2 regions of the Paenibacillus sp. FSL P4-0113 genome follow, and region 1 is predicted to be linked to the other one. Evidence: predicted binding sites of a transcription regulator. Region 1 holds the regulator's gene; the other holds the start of a gene.
The links. The regulator NrdR, encoded in region 1, represses ribonucleotide reductase genes. The targets are predictions, from matches to a motif close to AACACNATATATNGTGTT.
Positions count from the first base shown of each region.

Region 2: a site for NrdR is predicted at 4,566-4,583, ahead of nrdI (class Ib ribonucleoside-diphosphate reductase assembly flavoprotein NrdI). Genes of this name have one in related genera too.

Region 1 covers NZ_JBBPAZ010000001.1:5,449,830-5,458,024, forward strand. The annotation lists gene MKX46_RS23920 (MntP/YtaF family protein) at 1-452, shown strand, start outside; gene coaE (dephospho-CoA kinase) at 464-1,060, shown strand; gene MKX46_RS23930 (lytic transglycosylase domain-containing protein) at 1,057-1,620, shown strand; gene MKX46_RS23935 (alpha/beta-type small acid-soluble spore protein) at 1,737-1,961, opposite strand; gene nrdR (transcriptional regulator NrdR) at 2,067-2,534, shown strand; tRNA gene MKX46_RS23945 (tRNA-Ala) at 2,664-2,739, shown strand; tRNA gene MKX46_RS23950 (tRNA-Lys) at 2,752-2,824, shown strand; gene MKX46_RS23955 (alpha/beta hydrolase family protein) at 3,146-4,150, opposite strand; gene MKX46_RS23960 (GNAT family N-acetyltransferase) at 4,147-4,797, opposite strand; gene MKX46_RS23965 (helix-turn-helix domain-containing protein) at 4,814-5,569, opposite strand; gene MKX46_RS23970 (radical SAM/SPASM domain-containing protein) at 5,798-6,676, shown strand; gene MKX46_RS23975 (hypothetical protein) at 6,911-7,090, shown strand; gene MKX46_RS23980 (hypothetical protein) at 7,123-7,461, shown strand; gene MKX46_RS23985 (ABC transporter substrate-binding protein) at 7,472-8,032, shown strand; gene MKX46_RS23990 (hypothetical protein) at 8,160-8,195, opposite strand, start outside.
Region 2 covers NZ_JBBPAZ010000002.1:32,350-40,544, reverse strand. The annotation lists gene MKX46_RS24765 (LacI family DNA-binding transcriptional regulator) at 1-109, opposite strand, end outside; gene MKX46_RS24760 (ABC transporter substrate-binding protein) at 390-2,081, shown strand; gene MKX46_RS24755 (MFS transporter) at 2,153-3,376, opposite strand; gene MKX46_RS24750 (GNAT family N-acetyltransferase) at 3,379-3,939, opposite strand; gene MKX46_RS24745 (DUF2500 domain-containing protein) at 3,979-4,326, opposite strand; gene nrdI (class Ib ribonucleoside-diphosphate reductase assembly flavoprotein NrdI) at 4,749-5,108, shown strand; gene nrdE (class 1b ribonucleoside-diphosphate reductase subunit alpha) at 5,095-7,179, shown strand; gene nrdF (class 1b ribonucleoside-diphosphate reductase subunit beta) at 7,398-8,195, shown strand, end outside.

The DNA.
Region 1 (8,195 bases):
CGAGCAGATCTGTTCTTGGGGAGAAGGAGGGTATGGAGAATGCTGATACCGAGTCTTTCCCCAGCTCAAGAAAAGATCTGTCGGCAGAAGCTTCTGTGGAGCAGCAGGAACGAACAGTATTTTCTCTGGAGTTTCGCAAATGGGGGCTTGTTATTCGGATTCTTCGAAGCCCGTCTGCTGCGGATATGGACCGTTCCGGCAGTATATCTGCTACCGAAGCGGTTTGGCTGGGTATTGCATTATCGGTCGATGCGTTCGGAGCGGGACTCGGGGCAGCTATGCTTGGTTTTCAACCACTGTCTACTGCGCTGGCTATTACGTTATTCAGTGGAACATTTTTGATTGCAGGGATGAAGGCAGGTTTCTTTCTATCAGCATTTCGATTTATGAAGGCGCTGGGTGTATTGCCGGCATTATTACTGATTATGATGGGCATATTGAAGCTGTTATGAGGTGAAAGAGCATGAATATCGGATTAACCGGAGGTATTGCTACCGGAAAAAGCACCGTGTCGGCTCTTTTGGTCGCCAAAGGTGCGCTGCTGATCGACGCAGATGCCATTGCCCGGGAAGTGATGCTTCCGGGGCATCCGGTGTTGGCGGCGGTCATACAGCATTTTGGACAAGCTATAGTGAACAGTGACGGAACTCTGCATCGCAAAAAGCTGGGAGAGATTGTATTCGGAGACCCTGCCCAGCGGCAGGCACTTAACGATATTACACATCCTGCTATTCGTGAGGAAATGCGTATGCGCATGGAAGCATTCGAACGGGAACAGCCGAACAAGCTTGTTTTGGCAGATATTCCGTTACTGTACGAGTCGGGGCTTGAGAGCTTGTACGAGGAAATTATGGTTGTGTACGTACCACGTGATATTCAGCTCCAGCGTCTGGTGCTCAGAGACGGTCTGACGGAGGAGCAAGCTGGACTTCGGCTGTCCGCACAAATGGATATTGAGCAAAAGAAAAGCTTGGCCGATATCGTTATTGATAATAGCGGAACACAGACTGAGACGAAGCGACAAATTGATCAATTTTGGCAGCGGAAGGGACTTGCATGAATATTTTGCGAAAGAAAAGAGTCCTGCTCATTTTGTTTGTCGGGTTTGTCCTGATTCTATTCCTTAATTCAAATTGGATGCCCTGGTTCTATCCAATTCAATATAAGGATGAGATTCGGCAGTATTCACAGACGTATGAAGTAGACCCATTTTTGGTGGCGTCTATTATCCGTGTAGAAACCAATTTTAAAACCAGTAAGCAGTCACATAAGGGGGCGCTAGGGCTGATGCAGATTATGCCGAATACGGCAAATTGGATTATGGACAGCGCCCAGATTCAAAAGGTTCCGCTGGACAGAGTCAAGCACGAGCCTGGCACCAATATTGAGCTGGGAACCTGGTATTTGCATAACCTATCCATAAAGTTTCAGGATAATCCTGTAGCAATCGTAGCTGCTTACAATGCAGGGCCGGGTAAAGTTCAAGAGTGGCTGGATAAGGGAGTGTGGGATGGAAAAGAAGAGTCCATCAAGCAAATCCCTTTTGGTGAAACACGACATTATGTACAGCGGGTCATTTATTACTACAGGCAATACACGAAAATTTATAATGATTTTTAAATCCAAGTTAATGACATGATGAGCTTTTCGCTTTAAAATGAAAAAAGCGTTGGACAGGCTGTTTTTACCAGCCCATCCAGACACTTTTTCTTGTTATTTTTGCATTATTACCGCGATTATTGGTATTGACCTGCCAATTGTTGTTCAGCGATCGTTACGAGGCGTTTTGTGATGTAGCCCCCGATCGAACCGTTCTCATAGGAAGTCATATTACCTTGGTATCCATCTTGAGGAATGCTGATACCCAACTCTTGAGCGATTTCAAATTTCATTTGCTCCAGAGCGCCGGAGGATCTGCTGACTACCAGATTGTTGGAGTTGCCATTGTTTCCTTGTGCCATTGTTGTTCACCTCCTCGCGATATGGTAAACATATTATGATCTGTTTTGACAAAATTATTACTAAAAGTCTTCGGGAATTTATTGGAAAAAGAAAGTGGTGAGATTATGAAATGTCCGTATTGTGCCTACAATGGCACGAAAGTGCTGGATTCGCGACCTGCGAATGATAACAAGTCCATCCGTCGCCGCCGTGAATGTGAGCAGTGTGCCAGGCGTTTTACCACCTTTGAAATGGTGGAGGAAACCCCTCTCATGGTCATCAAAAAAGACGGCAGCCGTGAAGAGTTTAGTCGTGATAAAATGCTGCGCGGTCTCATTCGAGCCTGCGAGAAGCGTCCAGTATCCGTCGAGCAACTGGATATGATCGTATCCCAGGTGGAGAACGCTATCCGCAACACAGCAGCCACAGAAGTGGATAGCCAGCAGATTGGTGAGCTGGTCATGGAACAGCTTTACCCAGTGGATGAAGTCGCCTACGTACGTTTTGCGTCCGTCTATCGTCAGTTTAAAGACATCAATATGTTTATGAAGGAACTGAAAACACTGTTATCTAAAGATACAGCCAGCGACTGATCGCTGACTGTATCTTTTCTGGGCCATGAAGGGAGAAAATTATATTTTTTTATAAAAGTATTGACACAGGGTTAAATATTTTATATGATATAGAAGTCGCTTGAAACGTTGATAAAACTTGCTTATGATGGGGCCTTAGCTCAGCTGGGAGAGCGCATCGCTGGCAGCGATGAGGTCAGGGGTTCGATCCCCCTAGGCTCCACCAAACTTTTATTATGGACTCTTAGCTCAGTTGGTAGAGCAGTTGACTCTTAATCAATTGGTCCAGGGTTCGAGTCCCTGAGAGTCCATCTTTTTAGAAAAAACGGCAGAGATGCCGTTTTTTTGTTGTTTATAGATCTATTCCCAGTCTAACCGGGAACAGTTATGGGTGGAATGAGCGCGTAACTGACTGCACAGAAAACAGATCCTAAAGGAAATAGACGTCTTTTTTAATTGCAACCCATTGTTCACGAGTGCAAGGACTAGTTATTTGCAGACATGGGCTGCCCATTGACGAACTCTCAGAACAATGTGGACTGTCTGTAGACCGCATTAAGAAAATCGTATACTCAAAAAAGATGGATTTTTTATCAGCATATTCAAAAGAAGTATGAAAAAAACATCATTGTTTAACGCTCACTGACATAATTGGCAAGGATTTCGAGATACTCGTCATTCACCAATTTTCTTGGGGCGAATACGGCTGTTAAAAAAGTTAGAGATTTTGAACGCGCGATTTTTTCATCCATCATGGAGTGGTCGGCTTCAGGTAAATGAATCACGGACAGTAGCTCTGCGGGGATTTTCTGGTGATAGACTCGCTCGGTATCCTTTACATCAACATTAATATCTTTTCCAGCCAGAACCAAGAGTACAGGAGAATGGAAGTGACTTAATTCTTCGGTGGAATCAGACAGAAAATTTTTGCGTATAAAGCTCCATCTTTCTTTGGAAATCATATCGTCAGGATCGGCTATGCTTAGATATTCTTCATAAGAAGCCTGTCTTTTCAGTAACTGTAGAATCTCTTGATCGTAGTTCAATGTCTTTTGAATTTCTTGCGGAGTAACTCCTTCTCGCTCCAGTTCTTTTCTGGTATTAAATTGTCCTTGGGAAATCCAGTTCACGGCAGGCGATACAAGGATGCTGAATGCAATATCATGCTCCTCTTTAACGATCTTCGGAATGACCCATCCTGCTTGACTGGCTCCCCATAGGCCGATTTTTTGCTTATCAATCATAGGTAAGCTTCTTGCCCAGTCTATTGCATATCGGATCTCCTGTGCGCGGTCCTCCATGCTTTGGGCGAGCCAATTGCCAGGAGCGCTGTTAATACCGGGCTTATTCAGTGACAAGGAGGCATAACCCTTGGAAGCGAACTTTTCCCACAGTGGTTTGTATCCATCATCATAGGTGTCATTAATAGGACCATCCCCATGGACAAAAATAACCAATCCAATCTTTCCCGAGTAGTTTTTAGGCAAAGTTAATGTACCTGTTAACAGCCCTTTAGGTGTCGTGATTTGTATTTTTTCTTCTGTCATCTTGTAGGAATTTTGATATAGAACAATGAGTACCGAGACAGCAGCCAGAGCTGCCGCAATACCAAAAGTAAGCTTGAGTGTTTTTTTCAATGATGCTCTCTCCTCGAATGCAGGTTCTCTTTCCAACTCATCAGATGCCATACAGGCTCCTTGAACCAAAAATGCCGTAACCCATTATATTTGGATTGTTTTACTTCAAACGCCAGTTGGTGATACAAACGGATAGCCCCTTGGTTCTTATGCGCTACGTGAAGCGTCAATGCATGAAAACCAGATTCAACCGAAAATTGCTGTGCGAAAGCTACAAGATGGCGTCCTATTCCCTGATTACGATGACTTGAACGAATCGCCAAATGATCAATGTAACACTCATTTGCAGCGGGGGTATACTCTAGCGCATGCATACCTGCCAAAAATTTAAATACATTGAAACAACCAAACTGTTTTAGGAGCGGAGTCAAAGAAATGGGGTTTGTTTCAGGAAGTGAAGAGTAGGAGGGTTTCCATTTAAGGGAAAGAACACCGATAACTTCTTCGTTTTCTTTGGCTACAAATTGTTTCATAGATGTAGAATAAGGATTTTGAACCCAAACCTGCATTAACAACTGCTGTGTAGCTTGATCCTCTAGTGTAACAAGAGATTGGAATTTTGCTTTAAACGATTCGACTAAAAGACTGCAAACAGCTTCATGGTCTTGTTTTTGGTATGCAACAATGTCAAAAGATTTTGCACTCATGTAACACCTCCAAGATTTATTCTACTTTGACTTGAATTTCATATTGTAGCTTGTTGTTGTCGAACATCGAAAGATAAGATTTTTCTACTAGAATGATCTTGCTTTGGCAGTTATATTGGTGATGAGCTACATATCGTTCCATTTGTTTGATCTCATAATCAATCTCAGGTTCTTCAATGACGGAAAGATGCTTATAAAGATAGTTGCCTTCTTCCAGAATATAGTCAGCCACATCCGCCGTTTCATAACACAGCTTCAACTGTCCAGCATCAGGCAAGTAATGCATGTCATTTTCAAATAATCGAGGTGGGGCAGGGCGGTGTTCAAATAGGTTTCCGGCAGTGAACTCTTGACCATTCTCCAATGCAAACCATAGCTTTAAATGACGGGGACCTAATCGTTTGACTTGATACTCATCGCCCTGCTGGGTCCGATTATTATATTCTTCTAACACTTTGTGAATAAACTGTTCATGCATCTTTAAGTTAGCTATTTCAGCTTGTACTTTTTGCAACGAATGCTCTAAAAGCTGGTTATAATCATCGGCAGCATAGGAAGTCATACATTCTTGAATCTGACCGACAGGGACATTTAATTTACGTAGTAATAAAATATGCGATAGCTGATAAATCTCATGAAGCCCGTACATCCGATATTGATTTTCTTCAGTATGTGATGGATAGAGGATTCCCTTTTCTTCAAAATATCGCAGTTGATGTACAGATACATTCATAAGCTGAGCAAGCTGGCTGATCGTAATGTGTTCTTTCAATGAGAGGACTCCTTACTGATATTTGAATAACTCCACTATAAACCTTAGGTCAGACCTAGGGTCAATAGAAAATATCAAACAAATCTTGGATAGGCGTAGGTGTCGAGCATTTGATGCCCACACCAAGGGGGAGACTGGAGAGTTTACCTGTCGGTAATAACCCGTTATAATCATAAGATTAGTGAGCATAAACAAGATGCTCAGGATGAAGGTTAGAATGGGGAAATCATGTTGAAAACTTTTAAAAAGGTATACATTGAGATAACGAGCATTTGCAATCTCGCATGCAGCTTTTGTCCTCAAACACAGCGTGTCAAAAAATTTATTGATCCGGAAGTTTTTCGAAATGTGCTTGATCAGGTCAAACCACATACAGATTATATCTATTTGCATGTAAAAGGAGAGCCGTTGCTCCATCCGAAAATTGATCTTTTACTGGAAAGTGCTCATGAGAAAGGCTTAAAGGTCAATATTACCACTAATGGTACCTTGCTGCCGAAGACCGAACATAAGCTGCTTGGGCAACCAGCGCTGCGTCAGATGAACTTCTCTCTCCATAGTTTTGACGGACATGAAGGCTCCGTGGATCGAGAAGGATATTTGGGTAATATCTTCACGTTTGTAAGAGAAGCGGTGAAACACAATGTCATTATTTCGTTCCGTCTCTGGAACTTGACTGAAGATAATTTGACTAATGTGCAGCGTCAGCGCAACCGGGAAACACTTGAACGACTGGAGCAAGAGTTTGGACTGGACTATCGGATTGAGGAAAAGGTGATACCGGGTAGTGGGGTCAAAATTGCACCAAACGTTTATTTGAATCAGGACCACGAATTTGAATGGCCGAGCCTCAGTGCCCCGGAAGATGACGGAAAAGGCTTTTGCCATGCACTCCGTAGCCAAGCAGCGATATTGGTGGATGGAACGGTGGTCCCTTGCTGTCTGGATGGAGAAGGTGTCATTAATTTAGGTAACGTGCATGAGCAATCTTTTTCCGACATTGTGGAAGGGGAGCGTGCAAATCGTCTGTACTTCGGGTTCTCCAAAAGAGAAGCGGTAGAAGAGTTATGCCGAAAATGCGGGTACCGCAAACGATTTGGAACATAGTCATACAGGTAGAGCTTTAATCGACAGTAGAATGAATCGCAAGAAAGATAGCCCTTTTGCAGGGCTTTTTTACTTATATTTTGATATATACATAATTAATGGTTTTAAACTGTTCAGAGGAAGTTGGATATATTCGATTGCTTGTGAGAATGATTATCAATTATAATAAATTTAATTCTGATAGGACGGAATAAGAATTGAAGGAACGGTTTGGATGGGGGCTGAGCGGTAGTAATGAAGTTGAACGATCACATTTTGCTGTGGAATCATGTTTTTATACAGGTGATGGATGTTCGTCATAGGAAGATCGAAAAAGGAGAGGAGCTTCGAGCCTATCGACTTCCTGCCAGTGCGTTCTTATATGCCGTGCGTGGAAGCGCACGGGTACGGTTGGATACAGTATTCACAGGATAGAGCGTTTCCATGTACTGCATGGCGGAAAAGGAATGTGCCTGAGTATCCTAGCGGAGGATGTGCTTGAATATTACATCATTTTGTACAGGGCGACGTTGGCCCTGCCTGATCGCAAAGAGATAGCACAATTGCTGGAAAAGGGAAATCCCTTTCAGAATCAGTATGCTTTCGCACCACATTACCCGCTGTCCCTGTACGAGAAAGTGAAGCTGTTGGAGCAAGAATGGCGTGGAGCTTCTGGACTTGGCAAACTGCATGTTAAAGCCTTGTTTCATCAATTTGTATACGAGTTGTTGCAGCAGTTGTATTGGCAGGGCATCGAACCTCTTAAGCCCGACCTTGTATCGCAGGCTCATGCACGGAAGAGTTAAAATAACGGCCATGATGATTATGCTGTGTTTATCATTGATGCTGGGAGCTTGCTCGGCTCCGACGAATACAAATGGAAGTTCGCAAACGAAGGCTAATCATACAGCGACAACATCCAACAGCGATGGACAAGCGGCAGTGCAAGCACTGGATAAATTCCGTAGAATCAGTGAAATCTTTGGCAAGCAGAAAGAAGCCGAGCAGTGGATTACTGAATACGAGAAGAAAGCTGCAGAGGCCAGAATGAAAATTCAAGGTATCGTTAAGGACGGAGAGACGGTTTCAATTGTACAAGTCGCCAATAAATCGATATATGTTTTGGCAGCGAAAGGCGGCAATTACGGAAGTCCGACCATTTATCAGATGCTAAAGCTGCCACCTACCAAGAAGGCATTGAATATGAAAGAAGGATTTGAAAATATTTCACTTGAGGTTTTACCCGAGTATATGGGAGATCACATCTTTGTATACGGTTCAGAAGATGAAGGGGCTAATCAGATTCTGCATAGTGAGCTATGGAAAGGCCTTCAGCTGGATACCATAGTTAATCTCTTATTAGCCCACAAAAAATAAAAGGATGTACAAGTAACATCTCCTATCTAAACAAGGGGAAGCTTTTAGAATTTCAAGCTGTGATAGTCATATAGACAAAATCCGCTTAACACAAAGATTCCTAAGTGTTTGGCGGATTTTATCATGTCTATATTTCTTCTTCTCTGTATGTTTTGGTGTATCT
Region 2 (8,195 bases), on a different contig from region 1:
CCCTCGTCTCTTCACTTACACCGGGTTTGCCTGACAGTGCACGCGAAACAGCAAACTTTGAAACACCCGCCGCATCCGCAATTTCCTGTAATGTTACTTTTCCACGCATCTCCTCACCCAACCCTATTCGAAATCTTTTTCTACCTTAGTCTTCTAAATATACAGGTATGCCTATAAACTGGTACCATCGTAGCATACTTTGTTTTAGATCATCAAACGATGGATTTACACAAATCCACACTTTTCATTAAAATATGTTTGCTTAATAAAAAAACAAACTGCATAACAAACAATTATAAATGACTTGACGTGAGGTTCTTTATTTCCTACAATTTACTATTGAAAGCACTTACATTGTGTAAATCATACTTATTAAGGGGGATTTGCAAATGTTCATGAACAGGTCGGTACGACAGAGCTCTATTCTACTCCTGTCTTTGCTGCTGCTCGTTACAACGGGCTGTGCGAATGGAACAGACGGTAAGGCAGAAAAGGAAGATCCTAATGACACCAGTCCCATTACATTTACTTTCTTTGGCGGTGATTCCAGCTCTAACTGGAACAACATGAAGGATGCTGTCGGACAGGAAATTATCAAGAAAACGGGCGTTACGCTAAATGCCGAACATGCTGTCAATGGTCGAGGCGAGGAAAAGTTTGCTTTAATGGCAGCGAGCGGAGAATATCCAGATCTCGTGTACCCTAAATCAGACATTGGCAAGTTAGTCGATGCCGGGGCACTCATTGACTTAACCGACCTCATTGACAAATACGGCCCTAACATTAAGAAAGTGTATGGAGACTATTTTAATCGTATTAAATATAGTAGTGAAGATCCAGCCATCTACACGATCCCGACCAATCTGGGTGTGGATCACATTGCGTTTGATGCACAAGCCGGCTTCGAAATCCAGCACCAGGCACTTAAGAAGCTCGGATACCCTAAAATCCGCACCGTTCAAGATTTTGAAAAAGCACTTAAAGATTATGTCGCCAAATATCCAACCACCAATGGACAGCGAACCATCCCCCTATCACTCGATGCCGAGGACTGGAAAATTCAAATTACAGTGACAAACCCGGCTGTTACTGCTACAGGTGGACCCGACGATGGCGAATATTATATTGATCCTAAAACACACAAAGCCATTCTTCACTACAAGCGCCCAGAAGAACGTGAATATTTCCGTTGGTTGAACCATATGTACAATGAGGGACTGTTGGATAAGGATACTTTTGTGCAAAAAAGTGATCAGTACAAGTCCAAAATTGCCGCAGGCCGTGTCATCGGACTCATTGATCAGGAATGGAACTATCAAGATGCCGAAAATGCGCTCAAAGCAGCAGGTAAGGATGAATTCACTTACGCCCATTTTCCAGTCACTTTAAATGAGAAATACGAGGACCATTCCCTCCAGCCCATCGGCTTCGATACCGCATCCGGGATCGGAATTACAACCTCATGTGAAAATCCGGTGCGAGCTATCAAGTTTCTGGATTTTCTGGCCTCCGACGAAGGACAAATTTTACGTAATTGGGGAATTGAAGGCCAGCATTACAACGTAGAGAATGGCAAACGAGTCATTCCGGCGGATGTGCAACAACGTAAGAACACGGATAACGCTTCTTTTAGCAGAGAGTCAGGTATCGGTTTGTACTGGATATGGGGGCCACATTACGGCGATAGCGTAAAGGACCCTTCGGGCAATTATTACACAACCAATTATCCGGAGATGATTACCGAAAATTATAGTCAAGCCGAGAAAGAGTCCCTTCAGGCATACAAAGCCCATACGTGGAAAGACCTGTTCCCGAACGAAAAAGATTTTCCGGTAAAAGAGTGGGGGGCTGCCTACAACATGCCTGTTCCGACCAATACGAATTACAATGTTATTTATCAAAAGTCGCAGGACATTGTACGCAAACGCATTCCTGAGGCCGTACTCGCCAAGCCAGATCAGTTCGACGCTGTGTATGACCGCATGCTCCAAGAGCTGGATCAGGCGGGTGTGCCAAAGGCTGAAGAAATCTATACTGGCCTAATTCAAAATCGGCTGAAACTGTGGTACGGCGAAAAATAGGGTTTGCCTTTTTAATGAAATATTACAGGGCTGACAGACCATGCTGTTCAGCCCTTCTACATTAACTATTATTACATATTCTGTTTGGTTTCTTTTTCTTTCCAAGAATTACTTTTCCCTGATACACGATTGACGTAAAACAATAAGATGATAGGAATCAACGCAATCCCCCCACACATTACCCAAGATATTTGAATAGGTGTTTGATCGGAAGACAAATCCGTAAAATTACGACTGATGATCCCTGTCATGATTAAACCTATGCACATGCCTAATTGTGAAATCGCAGAATCCAGAGATAGTAGTGTAGAACGATACTCATTAGAGATTCTTTTGTTCAGAAAAATTTGTTTGGCAACCGGGTACATGCCGCGCCCCATTTCATAGATCAAAAAGGTAAGCAGTACAGGATAAAATGTGTTGAACGCACCGGCAAAAATGAGCCATACTCCAATCATGCCGCAAGCATACATGAGTATATGTACATCACTGTATCGTGCGCCTAGCTTTCGAACCAGGTAGCTTCCCAAAGTCATACATAGTGAATACCCTGCCTTGATAAACCCCATAATCCAAATCCCTTGTTCGGAAAGGCCCACCAGACGTGGCTGTTGAAATGTATTTCCAGCCGAGTTTGAAAAGCTGATAAATAAGTCAATCATAAACACAATCCAGATAGACTTATTTTCAAAACCGATACGGACACTTTCTCCGATAATCGTTTTAATGCGGGTAGTGGACGTCTTTCGATGAGCCACATTCTCCTCATCCATATAAAAGAAGCATAGAAAAATGCATACAATAATAGATAAAATGCTAACCGCCCATGGAAGTGAATAGTTAAAAGTTGCGAGAAAGGCCCCCAACAGACCACAAATAAATCCTGAAATGTACTGTATACTGTTAGAGATTGTAAAAAGAACTTCCATGGGCTTATCACTATTTTCCACAACCCATGATTCCAACGAACCTGATTGTAAACATATAGCCAGACCTCCAAAGACTTGCGCAAACACAAGCACCCCGATATGATCTGTCGAAACGAACAATACACTATAGGCTAGAAAACAACAAAGTCCCAAAATAACAGAGATTTTTCTTCCATACTTGTCTGCAATAGCCCCAGTAGGTATCTCAAACAGAAAAATACTTACAAAGAATACAACCAGTAAGAAGTTCGCACTCTGCAAAGAAAGTCCTTTAGCTAATAAAAAAAGGATGAGCGTAGTCCCCGTGATTTCACTCATAAAAAATTGAAGAAAGCTGACGGAGTAATATAGCTTATGAGGTTGCACTCTCAGGATTCCGTCGATTGCTGTGCAGCCTCATATTCACTTCGCAAAATCCCCATCTGAATAATGTCATAGTATCGCCCTTCCCTGAATAGCTTTTCCCGCAGCCGCCCTTCCTCCTTGAAGCCGCTGGCCAAATAGCAACGGTGTGCACGTTCATTGAACGCATAGACCTCCAGCTCCAGTCGATGTAGGTTCAGCGTATGAAATGCAAATTTTTGTAACAGCCGGATCGCTTCCCGTCCATAACCTTTGCCCAGATCACCGTCACGCCCGATCACAATTCCAAGGGTGGCATGCCGATTCACCCAGTTGATTTTAAATAAGTCCAGTTGTCCGATATAATCCAGGGTGTCTTTATGCGCAATGACAAAACCTTTGATCTCGGGGTTGCCGTCAATCATCATCTGTACAAAAGATTCACTATTCACCTGTGAATGCGGATAGATAAACACGTCGCTTAAACCACGTGTGATTTCCGGGTCATTGACCCATTTTCGGATATCTGGTATATCCTCTTGACGGTATTCTCTCAATACAACTCGTTTTCCAATGATATGCGGCATCGTAATCTTCCCTCCGATTATGTATTTGTTTAAGCACCTTTATGCTTCCATTACTCTCACAAACTCCAGAAAACGTGTACCTTTATAATGAAGCTCCCCACGATCCCCGATCACAATCATACCAAAGTCCCTATCCTTCACCTCCAGCTCCTTACGCTCACCCCCGTCAAACTCAAAGGTGATATAATAATAGGTCGAAGCTGAAAAATCGCCTGATCCCCCACGCACTCTCGTCCGTTTATCCACAACCTTACATGAACGTTGTACCCGTTCGGCTGCTTGATTGGACAGGCCCGCTCCGATCGTTTTGACAATTCCCATAATCATTACAAAAGCAATGAGTCCAAATACGATAAAAAAGATCGTATTAAACGATTGAACTTCCATAGAATCACTTCCCATTCACTTCATCCTTTCTACAGTAAAATGTAAATTTTCCATTCAATTGCCCATTGACAAATCGTACATCTTCACCCTCAAAAACTCCAATACTTTTTTAACATACTTACGAAAAAAAAGTTCTTTCGCTCTTTTCCGCACCCCGCTTGGACTTCTACCCGATCTGGGTCCTCTGATCCCCTCTAGACCGATTGACAAAACTATATATAGATATAAAATAGAGAATGTACTCTAAATATAGTGTAAAAAACGTATTTATGCCCGATATCTTGAAGATACAGGTATGAAAATACATGTAAATATAGAGTCAAAAATCTTAAATGGCGCAGCCAGCAAGGGATTCCATCTATAATAGATCCCAGGCAATGCCGTTTTCTTTTTTCGTTAAATGTTTAAGGAGGTTGCATACCATGCTGATTGCATATGATTCCAAGACCGGCAATGTAAAAAGATTTATAAACAAGCTCAAGCTTCCAGCGGTTCAGATCGAGGAGCAAATGACTATAGAAGAACCTTACGTACTTATTACATATACAACTGGGTTTGGGCAGATACCTGAGAGGGTATCTTCCTTTTTGAAAAAGAATGCTCAAAACCTTGTTGGTGTAGCTGCAAGCGGCAACCGTAACTGGGGTGAGAAATTTGCCAAAAGTGCGGATTTGATTGCCGATCATTATAATGTCCCCGTGATTAGTAAATTTGAATTATCTGGAACGTTCGGAGATGTAGAGCGTTTTAAACAGGAGGTGAGCCGAGTTGCGGCATATTGAATTGAACAACATGTTGATGAAACGCGATACAGACGGCTTTTTCCAATTGGAAAAAGACCAAGAGGCTGTAGCAGAGTTTATGAAGGAAGTTCAGGAACGGAGTTTGAAGTTTGCTGACACAGCCGCTCAAGTGCTGTATATGATTGAGAATGATTATTACGAAAATTTCTATAACAGCTACACGGCTGACGAAATTAATGATATTTTCCATATCACTCATAGCTATAATTTTAAATTTCCTTCCTATATGGCAGCATCCAAGTTTTATACCGACTATGCAATGAAGAGTAACGACCGTAAAGTCTATCTGGAACATTACCCTGACCGGGTTGCTGCTGTCGCGCTGCATTTAGGACGCGGTAACGCCGATACGGCACGCCTGTTGTCTCGCTCGATGATGGAGCAACGTCTCCAGCCAGCGACACCAACGTTCCTGAATGCAGGCAAAAGCCGCCGTGGGGAATTGGTATCCTGCTTCCTGCTCGAAATGGACGACTCCCTGAACTCGATCAACTATGTGCTGAACACCTGCATGCAGTTGTCCAAAATCGGGGGCGGTGTTGCCGTTAACCTGTCGAAGCTGCGGGCACGCGGCGAAGCGATTAAAGGCGTAGAAGGCGCAGCAAAAGGCATTATGCCTGTGCTGAAGCTGATGGAAGACGGCTTCTCCTACGCAGATCAAATGGGGCAACGCAAAGGCTCTGGGGCAGCCTATTACAACATTTTCGGATGGGACGTGCTGGAGTTCCTGGATAGCAAAAAAATCAATGCTGACGAAAGAGTACGTCTCAAGACACTTTCGATTGGATTACTGGTGCCAAATCGCTTTTACAAGCTGGCTCAAGATAACGAACCGCTGCATGTATTTGCTCCTTACAGTGTGTTCAAAGCCTATGGAACACATCTGGACGACATGGATTTGGATGAAATGTACGACACGCTGCTCGCCGACGATCGGGTGAAGAAAAAAATAGCGATGAGCGCACGTGACATGCTGACGAAAATTGCCATGATTCAGTTGGAGTCTGGTTATCCATATATCATGAACAAAAGTAACGCGAACCAGGCACATGCTCTTAAAAACGTGGGTCAAGTCAAGATGTCGAACTTATGCACGGAAATCTTCCAGTTGCAGGAAACTTCCGAAATTACAGATTACGGACAACAGGATACTATCCGCCGGGACGTGAGCTGTAATCTGGCTTCTCTGAACATTGTAAATGTGATGGAGCATGGCAAAATCCGCGAATCCGTTCACGAGGGTATGATTGCTCTTACTTCGGTCAGCGATATGACCCAAGTAGCTAATGCACCAGGTGTCGCGAAAGCGAACCGTGAAATGCATTCCGTCGGTTTGGGTGTCATGAATCTGCACGGCTACTTTGCCAAGAACAAAATTGCGTATGAAAGCAATGAAGCAAAAGACTTTGTCCGTACCTTCTTCATGACGATGAACTATCATTCCATCGAAAAGAGTATGGAAATCGCGAAAGCGGCTGGACAAAGCTTTTATGGATTTGAGGAATCGGATTATGCGACAGGCGTATATTTTGACCGATACCTGAACACAGATTATCGTCCAACAACTGCACGTGTGCAAGAGTTATTCAAGGGCATCTATGTTCCGACTACAGCGGACTGGGACAAATTAAAAGCAGATGTGATGAAAAATGGCCTGTACCACGCCTATCGTATGGCAATTGCGCCGACTGCCAGCATTTCGTACATTCAAAATGCAACATCCAGTGTTATGCCGATTGTTGAGCAGATTGAAACCCGTACCTATGCCAATTCGACGACCTACTATCCAATGCCTTATTTGCAAAAGGATAACGTGTTCTTCTATAAATCTGCTTATCAAATGGACCAATTCAAAGTGCTGGATCTGATTGCAGAAATCCAGCCGCATGTGGACCAAGGAATTTCGACCGTGCTTCATGTGAACAGTGACGTGACTACGCGTCAGTTAGCACGTTGCTATCTGTACGCCGCACACAAAGGACTTAAATCGTTATACTACACACGCACCAAAAAGCTGTCTGTGGAAGAGTGCCTCACCTGCTCCATCTAAGCATAAATGGTAACAAGCTGTAGTATAAAAATTAGATTTTAAATAGATATGGATGCTTTGCATTAGAAGCTGTATCCAGCGTGTGGTTCAGACCTTTACGGGGCTGGACAAGACCCTCGCGGATACAGCTTCCGTATGTCAAGCATACGATGATTCGCCTGCACTATTTCAATGTGTGTTTCTAGGGAATCTCGCAAGCTGAAGGGAGAATGCTAACAATGACAGGTATACAAGCCGTAAACTGGAATCGCTCGGACGATGATTTTACACTGATGTTCTGGAACCAGAACATCATGCAATTTTGGACGGATGATGAAATCCCGTTGTCTGACGATAAAATGTCCTGGGTAACCCTCAGTGATATCGAAAAAGAAGCCTACATGAAGGTGCTGGGCGGATTAACACTGCTGGATACCATTCAAGGCGGTGTAGGTATGCCGCAAATTATGGAGCATGTGGACGGACTGCAACGCAAAGCCGTACTAAGCTTTATGGCGATGATGGAACAAATCCATGCCAAGTCGTACAGTAGCATCTTTACAACGCTAGCTTCCACGGAAGAAATTGACGGTGTATTCCGCTGGGTGGAAGAAAATCCACATCTCCAAACCAAAGCAGAAACCATTCGTCAATATTATATGAATATCCACACACCGAAAGACCTCTATCTCGCGATGGCTGCGTCGGTGCTGTTAGAAAGCTATTTGTTTTATAGCGGCTTCTTCTATCCTCTTTATCTGGCGGGCCAGGGCAAGCTGACATGTAGTGGAGAAATTATCGATTTGATCTTACGGGACGAAAGTATTCACGGTGTGTACGTAGGTGTACTGGCACAGGAGATTTATGCAGAATTGGACGAGGAAGAACAACGTGATCTTTACCAGACGCTGGTAGGCTTGCTGCGCTACTTGCATAACAACGAGGAACAATACACCGAGCAAATTTACACCCCTATTGGACTCGTAGACGATGTGAAAGTCTTTTTGCGCTATAATGCCAACAAGGCCATGATGAAC